DNA from 3 places in the Streptomyces sp. NPDC002018 genome. Region 3 is predicted to be linked to each of the others. Evidence: riboswitches for the same ligand, from Rfam matches in the RefSeq annotation. Region 3 holds a riboswitch; each other region holds the start of a gene.
What was found. Region 3 has a riboswitch for thiamine pyrophosphate ahead of thiO (glycine oxidase ThiO). Riboswitches for the same ligand answer to the same signal wherever they lie in the genome.

Region 1 (4,361 bases), on a different contig from region 3:
ACGGATACCCGCCCGGTAGAGGGCACGCGGCCCCATCGAGGGGTCGGCCTGGTGCAGCTCCCAGACCGCCGAGGTCTGGGTGACGGTCACATCGTCGAGGACACCCAGTGAGCCGATGATGACACCCGCCAGCAGCAGACCGCTCATATCGATCCCGGGATAGAGCCCGTGGATCAGCCCGGTGTTGTCGTCGGTGTTGCCGGTCAGGCTCGCCCAGCCGATGAAGAGTGATCCCAGGAGCCCGATCAGCAGCAGCGAGATCAGGGTGCCGAGGACCGCGACCGAGGTACGGGCCGTCAGACCGTGGCACATATAGAGCGCCAGCAGCATGATCGCACTGGCCCCGATCACCGCCACGACCAGCGGATTCGAGCCCTGAAGGATCGCGGGCAGGATGAACAGCGTCAGCACCGCGAACGAGACGGCGAGTGCGACCAGGGCCATGACACCACGTAGCCGCCCCACCACGACCACCGCCAGGGCGAAGATCCCCGCCAGCAGGGCCATGGGGAACTTACGGTTCACATCCGTCACGGAGTACTGGAGATCGCGGGGCGCGTCGGGTGCGTAGGCCACCACGACGCCTTGTTTCACGTGAAACTGCCGCGGTGCGTCAGGCTGGACGATCTCGATGAAGGTCCGGCCCTTCTCCTTGCCGCTGGTCACCTCGATCGTGGCCTTGACGCAATCACCGTTCTCCGCCTGCTCCGCCTCGCGCCCCTGGGGCTGCGAGGTGTCGCCGGTGGACGGGATCTGGGAGGCGTTGACGTCCTTGCAGTCCACCCGCTCGATCTGGACCACCTGACCCTGCTCGGTCTGCCGGTCGAAGCCGACACCGCTGCGTTCGTGGGCCGGCGCGCCACCCGGCCAGAACACGGCCAGCCCTACGACCACCGCGGTCGCGAACGGAATCAGGACCGCGGCGATGACCTTGCGAAGGTGCTGGGAGACCGGCGCGGCGGGGCCATGGCTGTGCGTGTGTCCATGCGATTCGTGGGTCTGCTGGGGTGAGGTCACCGACCGATCATCGCAAGAAGCAGAAGGCCCCCTGTTCAGCACGCCGGATATGACGCTAGCGTGGAGGCACCTTTTGCACACGCGGGAGCTCGGAGCACCGGGCTGAGAGGGCGCTGACTGTGTAGTCCCGGGGAGTATCCCCTGGACCCCCTGAGCTGCGCCGACCGCTGAACCTGTTACCGGGTAATGCCGGCGTAGGGAGTAGGTCTCATGACCGTTCAGGACGCACACACGCCTGCCTCCGATTCGGGAGATCCGATCGAGGCCCAGAGGTCCATCGGCTGGCACAAGGGATATGTCCAGGGCTCGCGCCCCGACCTCCAGGTGCCGGTCCGCCGGGTGCACCTCACCAACGGCCAGGACGTGACGCTGTACGACACGTCGGGGCCGTACACCGATCCCGCCGTCGAGACCGATGTACGCCGCGGTCTCGCGCCGCTGCGGGAGAACTGGATCATCGGGCGGGGCGACACCGAGGAGTACGCGGGCCGGCCGGTCCGCCCCGAGGACGACGGACTCAAGCACACGGCGCCGCGCGGGGGACTGCGCAACCTCGACGCGGTCTTTCCCGGCCGGCCGCGCCAGCCGCGCCGGGGCCGCGGCGGACAGGCGGTGACCCAGCTCGCGTACGCCCGGCGCGGGGACATCACTCCGGAGATGGAGTATGTCGCGATCCGCGAGAACGTGTCCCCGGAGACCGTGCGCGAGGAGATCGCCGCGGGCCGCGCCGTACTGCCCGCCAATGTCAACCACCCCGAGATCGAGCCGATGATCATCGGCAAGCGGTTCCTGGTGAAGGTCAACGCCAACATCGGCAACTCCGCGGTCACTTCCTCCATCGAGGAGGAGGTGGACAAGATGACCTGGGCGACGCGCTGGGGCGCGGACACGGTCATGGACCTCTCCACCGGCCGCAATATCCACACCACGCGTGAGTGGGTGCTGCGCAACTCCCCCGTGCCCATCGGCACCGTGCCGCTCTACCAGGCCCTCGAAAAGGTCGACGGCAAGGCCGAGGAACTGACCTGGGAGATCTACAAGGACACGGTCGTCGAGCAGGCCGAGCAGGGCGTCGACTACATGACGGTCCATGCCGGGGTACTGCTGCGGTACGTACCGCTGACGGCGCGCCGCAAGACGGGCATCGTCTCGCGCGGCGGCTCGATCATGGCGGCCTGGTGTCTCGCGCACCACAAGGAGTCGTTCCTGTACGAGAACTTCGAGGAGCTGTGCGAGATCCTCGCGGCCTACGACGTGACGTACTCCCTGGGTGACGGTCTGCGGCCGGGCTCCATCGCGGACGCCAACGACGAGGCCCAGTTCGCCGAGCTGCGCACGCTCGGGGAGCTGAACTCGACCGCCAAGCGGCTGGGCGTCCAGACGATGATCGAAGGGCCGGGACATGTCCCGATGCACAAGATCAAGGAGAACATCGACCTCCAGCAGGAGATTTGCGAGGAGGCGCCGTTCTACACGCTCGGCCCGCTGACGACCGATGTGGCTCCGGCGTACGACCACATCACCTCCGGCATCGGTGCGGCGATGATCGCGTGGTGGGGGACGGCGATGCTCTGCTACGTCACTCCCAAGGAGCACCTCGGTCTGCCGAACCGGGACGACGTCAAGACCGGTGTCATCACCTACAAGATCGCGGCCCATGCGGCGGATCTCGCCAAGGGCCACCCGGGGGCGCAGACCTGGGACGACGCCCTTTCCGACGCCCGGTTCGAGTTCCGCTGGGAGGACCAGTTCAATCTGGCCCTCGACCCGGACACGGCCCGGGAGTTCCACGACGAGACCCTCCCGGCCGAACCGGCGAAGACGGCCCACTTCTGCTCGATGTGCGGGCCCAAGTTCTGCTCGATGAAGATCAGCAGGAGCATCACGGAGCGGTTCGGCGGAGACGTGGAGGCGAGTCCGGAGGAGATCGAGGCGGGCATGCTCGAGAAGTCCAAGGAGTTCGCGGCGAGCGGCAACCGCGTGTATCTGCCGCTGGCGGACTGACCGCAGGCGCGCGGTGCGGGAGCGGTGGCGGCCCGGTCGGACCGCCACCGCTCACCCCGGCCGTCCGGAGCGCACACACCCGGTCCGTCCCGCGCCTGCCTGCGCCTGCCTGCTCCGGCCGGTCGTCGCCCGCTCACTCCGGCCGTGCTGCCTCTGTCCACCGCGGCTGTCCGGCGTGGGAGTCACTCCGGGCGGTGGTCCGGCCCGCCGAAGTCGGGGCTGGTGAAGTCCGGGCTGGTGAAGCTCGGACGATGGCCGGCCGTGGCTCCCTCGTCCGGGCTGCTGAAGTCCGGCCTGCTGTAGCCGATCTTGGGCAGATGCTTCAGCGATGCGGCCGGTCCCGAGGCCGCCGGATCCGCTCCCGGGTCGGCCAGGGCGGCGCGCAGGTAGGGCAGAATGCCCCGCTCCAGCAGGGCATGGCGCCAGGCCTCCCGCGCACGGGCCACCTCGTCCGGCAGCTCACCGCTCGTCGGCGTCTCGGCAGGAAGCTGGGTCGAACTGTTGCGCAGGGCCGTGATCAGCAGGCCCACCGCGGCGGCCATGAGGCCTATCGCGGTGACGGCGGCGAAGAACCAGCCGACGGCGAGCAGGCTGTCGGCGAACGCGGGCGGCCGGCTGAGCGCCTTGAGGAGATAGCCGACGAGCAGGAAGATCACCGCGGCCGTGCCGGCGAGGACCGGAAGCAGCACGGTGATGACAGCCGTCAGCCCCGCCCCGGCCGTCGCCGCCGTGCCCGGGTCGGGCTCCAGCACGGCGCGGACCGAGACGGAAGGGCCCGGCGAGCGGGCCTCCTCGCGGACCTTGGTGTAGTGCTCGTACTCGGCGGCGGCCGCCGCCGCGATCGGTGCTGTGGCGTACAGAGCCATGGTGCGCAACTGCTCGGAGTTGAGCCGCTCCCCGACCGCCGCGAGATCCGGACGGTCATGTGCTTTTCGCAGCACGTCATTGAGGATTCGCTCGAAATCCGCGCGATCCTCGTTCAGCAGGTGCGGAGCGCTGTTCATGTGCATCCCCCGATGCTCCGTAGGGCCGGCTCGCCCGCGTGGCGCGGGCAGTTGGCGAAAACGGAGGAGAGCCTGCTACGGATGAACCGATGGTAGAGCTCTTCCGGCGCGGGGTGACAGGGGCTTTGCGGAAATCAAACGCGCCGGGTCGATTCAGTGGTCCAGGGGAAGTCGGACAACCAGCAGTTTTCCTGCCATGGTCACACCGCCGTCCATCGCGATGGCAAGTCCGTCGGCATATACGTGCGGCCCTTCCACCACCGGTCCGCTGTCCGTCTCACCGTCCGAGGGCTCTTCGGTCCCGACTTCGCCCAGCAGATAGGGAATCGGGCTGTG
Region 2 (4,361 bases), on a different contig from region 3:
CTGCTGCTGGTGATCTTCGTGGGGACCTGACCGGGCACCCGGTGGCCGTCGGCCGCCGGTTCGCTCCACTCGGCCGGAACGTCTCCGACCAGGCCGGATACCGTACGGGGGTCCGTTGTCCACAGGGCAGCGGGCCCCCTGCCGTTCGTCTGCGACACTGGATCCACCATGCCTGTACCTGGAGAACTGACTTTTGTCGCGCCCCGCGGAGCCACGAAGCCCCCGCGGCATCTCGCCGACCTCACCCCCGCCGAGCGCCGCGAGGCCGTCGCTGCGATCGGCGAGAAGGCGTTCCGTGCGAACCAGCTTTCGCAGCACTACTTCGCGCGGCTCACCCACGATCCCGAGCAGTGGACGGACATCCCGGCCGCCGCGCGTCAGAGGCTCGCGGCGGAGCTGCTGCCCGATCTGATGTCGGTGGTGCGGCACATCTCCTGCGACGACGACACCACGCGCAAGACGCTCTGGCGGCTGCACGACGGCACTCTGGTCGAGTCCGTGCTGATGCGCTATCCGGACCGGGTGACGATGTGCATCTCGTCGCAGGCGGGCTGCGGGATGAACTGCCCGTTCTGCGCCACCGGACAGGCCGGTCTCGACCGCAATCTGTCCACCGCCGAGATCGTGCACCAGATCGTGGACGGGATGCGCGCCCTGCGCGACGGCGATGTGCCCGGCGGGCCCTCCCGGCTGTCGAACATCGTCTTCATGGGCATGGGCGAGCCGCTCGCCAACTACAAGCGGGTGGTCGGCGCGATCCGCCGGCTGACCGATCCCGAGCCCGACGGGCTGGGGCTGTCGCAGCGCGGGATCACGGTCTCCACGGTCGGTCTGGTGCCCGCGATGCTGCGCTTCGCCGACGAGGGCTTCAAGTGCCGGCTCGCGGTCTCGCTGCACGCGCCCGACGACGAGCTGCGCGACACCCTCGTCCCGGTCAACACACGCTGGAAGGTGCGGGAAGTGCTGGACGCGGCGTGGGAGTACGCCGAGAAGTCCGGCCGCCGGGTCTCCATCGAGTACGCCCTGATCCGTGACATCAACGACCAGGCCTGGCGCGGTGACCGGCTGGGCCGGCTGCTCAAGGGCAAGCGGGTGCACGTCAATCTGATCCCGCTCAACCCGACCCCGGGCTCGAAGTGGACGGCGTCGCGCCCCGAGGACGAGAAGGCCTTCGTGGAGGCGATCGCTTCCCACGGGGTGCCCGTGACCGTACGGGACACCCGGGGCCAGGAGATCGACGGAGCGTGCGGGCAGTTGGCCGCGTCGGAGCGGTAGTCCCACGGGCGCCCCGGTGGGCGGGCCGCGCGGTGAGGGGTGCCGTGCGGGATGGTGACCGTGGGGGAGACGGTCGTACGGGAAGCCACCTACGGAAGGCGAAGCCGGACCGAGCCCGGACATGAGGTACATGTAGCCTGGGCGCGAACGCATTGCATATGTTCCGACAGGGGAGCGCCACAGCGCTGAGAGTGTGGCACATGTCCGTGAGAGCGGGCAGCGGCCGCAGACCCTCTGAACCTCGCCCAGGTCATTCTGGGTAGGAAGTTCGGTCACCACTCGAGCTGTTGCGCCCTGCCCGCGGTCCGGTCCGTCCGGACCGCGGGCAGGGCCGCGTCTTCTCCTGGACATCCAGGAGGAAAATCAGTGAGCACCATCAGCGTCAGAAGGATGGCGGTCGCCGCGGTCGCCGCCGCGCTCGGTGTCTCGTCGCTCGCCGCCTGCGGCGGGTCCGACGACTCCGCGTCGTCCGGCGGCGGCGGTCAGGGCGGCAGCGGTACGTCGAAGACCGTCACCCTCGTCAGCCACGACTCGTTCAACGCCTCTCCCGCCGTGCTCAAGGAGTTCACGAAGCGGACCGGCTACACGGTCAAGGTGCTGAAGAGCGGGGACGCGGGCGAGGCCCTCAACAAGGAGATCCTCACCAAGGGTTCGCCCCAGGGCGATGTCTTCTTCGGTGTCGACAACACCCTGCTCTCCCGCGCCCTCGACAACGGCCTGTTCACGCCGTACGAGGCGAAGGGCCTCGACCGGGTCGAGGCGGCCACCCGGCTCGACCGGGACAAGAACCGGGTCACCCCGGTCGACACCGGCGATATCTGTGTCAACTACGACAAGAAGTACTTCGCGGACAAGAAGCTCGCGCCGCCGCGGTCCTTCGACGATCTGATCAAGCCGCGGTACCGCGATCTGCTGGTCACCGAGAACGCCGCGACCTCCTCGCCCGGCCTCGGCTTCCTGCTCGGCACGGCCGCGCGCTACGGCGACGACGGCTGGCAGGACTACTGGAAGAAGCTCAAGGACAACGGCGTCCAGGTCGTGGACAGCTGGGAGCAGGCCTACAACGAGAACTTCTCGGGCTCGGCCGGCGGCAGGAAGGCCAAGGCCGACCGCCCGCTCGTCGTCTCGTACGCCTCCAGCCCGCCCGCCGAGGTGCTGTACGCCGAGCCGCGGCCGAAGGAGGCCCCGACGGGGGTCTCCACCGGCACCTGCTTCCGGCAGATCGAGTTCGCCGGGCTGCTCACGGGCGCGAAGAACGAGGCGGGCGGCAAGGCCCTGCTGGACTTCCTGATCAGCACGGAGTTCCAGGCGGACATGCCGCTCACCATGTTCGTCAACCCGGTCGTCCAGGACGTCCCGCTGCCCGAACTGTTCACGCGGTTCGGCGCGACGGTCGACAAGCCGGAGACAATGGCGCCCGACAGGATCGCCGCCGGCCGCGAGCAGTGGATCCAGTCGTGGTCCTCCCTCGTGGTGAAGTAGCCCCGCACACCGGGGCCCGGGGACGGGCCGGGCGCGCGAACGCCGTCCGGCTCGCCCTCATGGCGGTGCCCGTCGCGTTCTTCGCGGTGTTCTTCGCCTATCCCGTGGCCTCGATCGTCGGCCGGGGGCTCACGGCCGACGGCGTCTGGCGCCCCGGCCGCGTCGGTGACGTACTGAGCCGTCCCGACATCCTCGACGTCCTGTGGTTCACCACCTGGCAGGCGCTCGCCTCCACCGCGCTCACCCTGCTGATCGCGCTGCCCGGGGCGTATGTCTTCGCGCGCTTCGACTTCCCCGGCAGACATCTGCTGCGCGCGGTGGTCACCGTGCCGTTCGTCCTGCCGACCGTGGTCGTCGGTACGGCCTTCCTGGCGCTGCTCGGGCGCGGCGGACTGCTCGACGAGCTGTGGGGCGTACGGCTCGACACCACCGTCTGGGCGATCCTTCTCGCCCATGTCTTCTTCAACTACGCCGTGGTCGTGCGGACCGTGGGCGGTCTGTGGGCCCAGCTCGACCCGCGCCAGGAGGAGGCCGCGCGGGTGCTGGGCGCGGGCCGCCTCGCGGCCTGGTGGCGGGTCACGCTGCCGGCCCTCGCCCCCGCCGTGGCCGCCGCCGCGCTGATGGTCTTCCTCTTCACCTTCACCTCCTTCGGCGTCGTCCAGATCCTGGGCGGCCCCGCCTACTCCACCCTGGAGGTGGAGATCTACCGCCAGACCGCGCAACTGCTCGATCTGTCCACCGCCGCCGTGCTGACCCTCGTGCAGTTCGCGGCGGTCGGCGGGGTGCTGGCGGTGCACGCCTGGACCGTACGCAGACGGGAGGGCGCGCTGCGGCTGGTCGACCCGGCGGGGACCGCGCGCCGGCCGCGCGGAGCCGGGCAGTGGACCCTGCTCGGCGGGGTGCTCACCACCGTGCTGCTGCTGGTCCTGCTGCCGCTGGGGGTGCTGGTCGAACGCTCCCTCGACGGCCCCGGCGGATACGGTTTCGGCTACTACCGGGCGCTCGCCTCGGTGGAGGCGAGCGGCGGGACCTTTCTCGTACCACCACTGGAAGCGGTGGGGAACTCCCTGTGGTACGCGCTGGTCGCGACGGCCGTCGCGCTGGTGGTGGGCGCTCTCGCGGCCGCCGCGCTCACCCGGCGCGCGGGCCGGCTCGTCCGGGGTTTCGACGCGCTGCTGATGCTGCCGCTCGGGGTCTCCGCCGTGACCGTCGGCTTCGGCTTCCTGATCACGCTCGACGAACCGCCGCTCGATCTGCGGGCCTCCTGGATTCTGGTGCCGCTCGCGCAGGCCCTGGTGGGCGTGCCCTTTGTCGTACGCACCATGCTGCCGGTGCTGCGGGCGGTGGACGGACGGCTGCGCGAGGCGGCGGCGGTCCTCGGGGCGTCCCCGTGGCGGGTCTGGCGGGAGGTGGATCTGCCGCTGGTACGGCGGGCGGCGCTGGTCGCGGCGGGTTTCGCGTTCGCCGTCTCGCTCGGTGAGTTCGGTGCGACGGTGTTCATCGCGCGCCCGGACCGGCCGACGCTCCCGGTGGCCGTGGCACGGCTGCTGGGGCGGCCCGGCGAACTCAACTACGGGCAGGCCATGGCCCTGTCCACCGTACTG
Region 3 (4,361 bases):
CAGCGCGTTCCAGAGAGTGCGCTCGCCCTTCTCGGTCTTCGGCGCCCAGAACTCGAACGAGAACGATGTCTTGCCGGTCGCGAGCAGATCACGCACAGTCAGTGCGTGATCTGATCTGGTCGAAGCTGCGCCGAGGGCCATAGGTGCAGGTTATCGAGGGGGCGGCGGTCCCCCCAACCGGACGGGGGTATCCGCCCCGGTTCACGGGCTGTCCGCCACCTTCACACGGCCCGTTCCCGTACGCGCTTGGCCAGGCCGGCCGTCGCCGCGGCCGGGTCGTCGGCCTCCGTGATCGCCCGTACCACAACGATCCGGCGCGCGCCCGCGTCCAGTACCTGATCGAGATTGACCGCGTCGATACCGCCGATCGCGAACCAGGGCCGGTCCGTGGCCAGTGAGGCGGCATGGCGCACCAGGTCGAGCCCGGGGGCATGGCGGCCCGGTTTGGTCGGGGTGGGCCAGCACGGGCCCGTGCAGAAGTAGTCCACGCCCGGCTCGACGGCGGCCGCGTCCGCCTCGGCCCCGGCGTGGGTGGAACGGCCGATCAGCGGGGTGTCCCCGAGGATCGCCCGCGCCGCGGGGACGGGCAGGTCGCCCTGTCCCAGATGCAGGACGTCGGAGCCGATGGCATGCGCCACATCCGCGCGGTCGTTCACCGCGAGGAGTACGCCGTGGCGTCGGCAGGCGTCGGCGAAGACCTGGAGGTGCTCCAGCTCCTCGGCCGCCTCCATGCCCTTGTCCCGCAGTTGCACGATGTCCACACCGGACGCGAGCACGGCGTCGAGGAACTCCGGGAGGTCCCCCTGCCGCTTGCGGGCGTCCGTGCACAGATAGAGCCGGGCGTCGGAGAGCGACGCACGAGCGTCGGACATGGGAAGGTCCCCCCTCGGGTCGGCGGTGTGCGGAGGCGCCGGGGCCGCCGCGCGGCCACGAAGGCACCGCCGCACACCGCGAGAGTGGTGAATGGCTCAGACGGCGAGCGCCTGGGCCCGGCGCTTCACCTCCGTGCCGCGATTCTCGCTGAGCGCCTGCGCGGGCGTGCCCGGCAGGGTCGGGTCGGGGGTGAAGAGCCATTCGAGCATCTCTTCGTCGGCGAAGCCGTCGTCCCTCAGCAGCGTCAGGGTCCCGGCGAGGCCCTTGACGACCTTGCCGCCGTCGATGAAGGCTGCGGGCACCTGGAGCGTCCTGTTCTCGCCGCGGCGCACGGCGATGAGCTGCCCTTCCTTCACCAACTGGCGCACACGGGTCACCTCGACATCGAGGGCTTCCGCGATGTCGGGCAGGTGGAGCCAGGCGGGGACGAGAGCATCGATCTTTGCGTCAATCTCGGTCACAGGACAAGCGTGCCATCCCGGACTGACAGACGCCACGAACCGGCTCCGCCCGGAGCAGCCACCGCACCCGGCCGGGGACCGCCACAGAACCTGTCCGGGACCGGCACAGAACCCGTCCCGACCGGCACAGAACCCGTCCCGGACCGGCGCCTGCGGCCCGTCCTCGCGTCAGAGAACGGCCTGCCGCAGCGGTACGGCCGGATCGGCGGCCCGCGCCCCGTCCAGCCGTGCGCCCGTCTCCATCAGCTTGCGGCCCTGCGTCAGGTCACGCGGCCTGCCGACGGCGAGCAACGCCACCAGCGCGCCGTCCCGCAGCCACACCACCGACCAGGCGGCCTCCGCCGGATCGCCGCGCCACACCAGTGTGTCCGTCTCCGTGTGATGGCCCGCGTACTGCACGAACCGGCCGAACTGCTCCGACCAGAAGTACGGCACGGGATCGTAGCGCCGCCCGGTCTCGCCGACGGCCTGGGCGGCGACCGTACGGGGGCCCTGGAGCGCGTTGTCCCAGTGGTGCACGAGCAGTCGCTCGCCGTAACGGGCGGACGGGAAGGACGCGCAGTCACCGACCGCGTACACATCGGGCAGGGACGTCGCCAGCCGCTCGTCCGCGACGACCGCCCCGTCCGGGCCCAGCGCGATCCCGGAACCGGCCAGCCAGCCCGTCGAGGGGCGCGCCCCGATGCCCACGACCACCGCGTCGGCGGGCAGCCGCCGGCCGTCCGCCAGCACCACCGTGCCCGGCTCGACACCGGCCACCCGCACGCCCGTCAGCAGTTCGGCGCCGCTCTCCGCGTACCAGTGCGTCATGGGCGCGGCGACCTCGGCGGGCAGGGCGCCCGGAAGCGGCCGGTCCGCCGCCTCTACGACCGTCACGGCACACCCGGCCTCGCGGGCGGCGGTGGTGAACTCCGCGCCGATCCATCCCGCGCCGACGACCACGATCCCGTCCCGCCGTTCCAGGACGGGCCGCAGCGCCTCCGCGTCGTCCAGTGTGCGCAGCAGATGGACACCGGGCACCGACCCGGCGCCGGGCAGCCCGACCGGCTCCGCGCCGGTGGCGAGGACCAGGAGGTCGTACGGGACGGGCCCGGCCCCGGTGTCGACCTCCCGCGCGTCCGGGCGCAGGCCGGTCACCTCCACACCGAGCCTCAGCTCCACGGAGAGCGCCTCGAAGTCGATGTCGAAGGCCGAACCGTCCACCGTGCCCAGCAGCACCGCCTTGGAGAGCGGGGGCCGGTCGTACGGCGGATGGGGTTCCGCGCCGATCAGAGTGACCGGGCCCTCGAAGCCCTTCTCCCGCAGGGCCACGGCGGTCTGCACCCCCGCCATGCCCGCACCGACGATGACGACGCCCGGCTGTTCCCGCTGCTCACTCATCCGGTCACCTTAAGCAGCCGACGGGCCGTCGGGGGATGGGCTGTCCGGCTCCGGTTCCCGCCGGACCGGCCGCACGGACCCCGCACGGCCGGACCGCCGCCGCACGGTTGCGCCGCGGCCGGACGGCCTTACCCCGCGGCGGGCCGCGCGTTAGGCTGGCCGTCGACACTACCTCGCGGGAGCCCGGACGCACCGGGCTGAGAGGGAGGCTGGAGCGGCCTCCGACCGTACGAACCTGATCCGGGTCATGCCGGCGAAGGGAGGGGCTGGAAGCCCATGCAGTCGTCTCAGGAGAAGACCGGCTCCGATGTCCTGGTCATCGGGGGCGGGATCATCGGCCTGGTCACGGCCTGGCGGGCCGCGCGGCACGGACTGCGGACCGCCGTCGCCGACCCCGATCCCGGCGGTGGCGCCGCGCGGGTCGCGGCGGGCATGCTGGCCGCCGTCACCGAACTCCACCACGGGGAGCAGCTCCTGCTGGGGCTCAATCTCGCCTCGGCGGAGCGTTATCCGGCGTTCGTGGCCGAACTGGAGGAGGCGAGCGGCCAGGACACCGGCTACCGGGCCTGCGGCACACTCGCCGTCGCCCTCGATACCGACGACCGCGCCGAACTGCGCGAGCTCCACGCCCTCCAGCACCGCTCGGGCCTGACGTCCGAGTGGCTCACCGGGCGCGAGTGCCGACGGCTCGAACCGATGCTCGCGCCGGGTGTGCGCGGCGGTCTGCGGGTCGACGGCGACCACCAGATCGATCCCCGCCGGCTGGCCTCGGCCCTGGTCACGGCGTGCGAACGGGCCGGGGTGGTCCTCCACCGCTCCCGGGCCGAGCGGCTCTCCGTCGTACGGGACCGGGCCACCGGCGCCGTACTGGACGGCGGACACACGCTCACCGCGGACCAGGTGGTGCTGGCGGCCGGCAGTCTGAGCGGGCGGCTGGCCGGCGTCCCCGACGAGGTCCTGCCGCCGGTACGGCCCGTGAAGGGCCAGATCCTGCGGCTGACGGTGCCCCGTCCGTACGCGCCCTTCCTGTCCAGAACGGTACGGGCCGTGGTGCGCGGCAGCCAGGTCTATCTGGTGCCGCGCGAGAACGGCGAGCTGGTCGTCGGCGCCACCAGCGAGGAACTGGGCTGGGACACCACGGTCACCGCGGGCGGGGTGTACGAACTGCTGCGGGACGCCCATGAACTGGTCCCCGGCATCACCGAACTGCCGCTCACCGAGACCCGCGCGGGACTGCGCCCCGGCTCGCCCGACAACGCGCCGCTGCTGGGGCCGACCGCGCTGCCGGGGCTGCATCTCGCGACCGGGCACTACCGCAACGGGGTGCTGCTCACGCCCGTCACCGGCGACGCGCTGGCGGCGGTGCTGACCACGGGCGAACTCCCCGAGGTGGCCCGCCCCTTCAGCCCGCGCCGCTTCACCTCCGAACCGCAGGACCTCACCTCCGTACCGCGGGAGCTGACCGTATGAGCACCTCAGTCCGTGTGACCGTCTCCCTGAACGGCGAGTCCCGTGATCTCGCCCCGGGCACCACCCTCGACCTCGTGGTCCGCTCCCTCACCCCCGCGCCCTCGGGTGTCGCCGCCGCCGTCAACGAGACGGTGGTGCCGCGCGGCCGCTGGTCCGGCACCGTGCTCGCCGACGGCG

Region 1: another riboswitch for thiamine pyrophosphate. It lies ahead of thiC (phosphomethylpyrimidine synthase ThiC); the one in region 3 lies ahead of thiO (glycine oxidase ThiO).
Region 2: another riboswitch for thiamine pyrophosphate. It lies ahead of ACFYYH_RS09915 (thiamine ABC transporter substrate binding subunit); the one in region 3 lies ahead of thiO (glycine oxidase ThiO).

Annotation. Positions count from the first base shown of each region.
Region 1 covers NZ_JBIASO010000026.1:23,785-28,145, forward strand. Annotated here, with positions in the region: gene ACFYYH_RS30790 (YibE/F family protein) at 1-1,017, opposite strand, end outside; TPP riboswitch at 1,089-1,235, shown strand; gene thiC (phosphomethylpyrimidine synthase ThiC) at 1,228-3,021, shown strand; gene ACFYYH_RS30800 (hypothetical protein) at 3,204-4,031, opposite strand; gene ACFYYH_RS30805 (metallophosphoesterase) at 4,179-4,361, opposite strand, start outside.
Region 2 covers NZ_JBIASO010000005.1:89,046-93,406, reverse strand. Annotated here, with positions in the region: gene ACFYYH_RS09925 (phosphatidate cytidylyltransferase) at 1-30, shown strand, start outside; gene rlmN (23S rRNA (adenine(2503)-C(2))-methyltransferase RlmN) at 169-1,275, shown strand; TPP riboswitch at 1,434-1,559, shown strand; gene ACFYYH_RS09915 (thiamine ABC transporter substrate binding subunit) at 1,666-2,757, shown strand; gene ACFYYH_RS09910 (ABC transporter permease) at 2,817-4,361, shown strand, end outside.
Region 3 covers NZ_JBIASO010000009.1:49,401-53,761, reverse strand. Annotated here, with positions in the region: gene metF (methylenetetrahydrofolate reductase [NAD(P)H]) at 1-141, opposite strand, end outside; gene thiE (thiamine phosphate synthase) at 222-872, opposite strand; gene ACFYYH_RS16760 (Rv2175c family DNA-binding protein) at 969-1,334, opposite strand; gene ACFYYH_RS16755 (NAD(P)/FAD-dependent oxidoreductase) at 1,503-2,714, opposite strand; TPP riboswitch at 2,880-2,993, shown strand; gene thiO (glycine oxidase ThiO) at 2,991-4,184, shown strand; gene thiS (sulfur carrier protein ThiS) at 4,181-4,361, shown strand, end outside.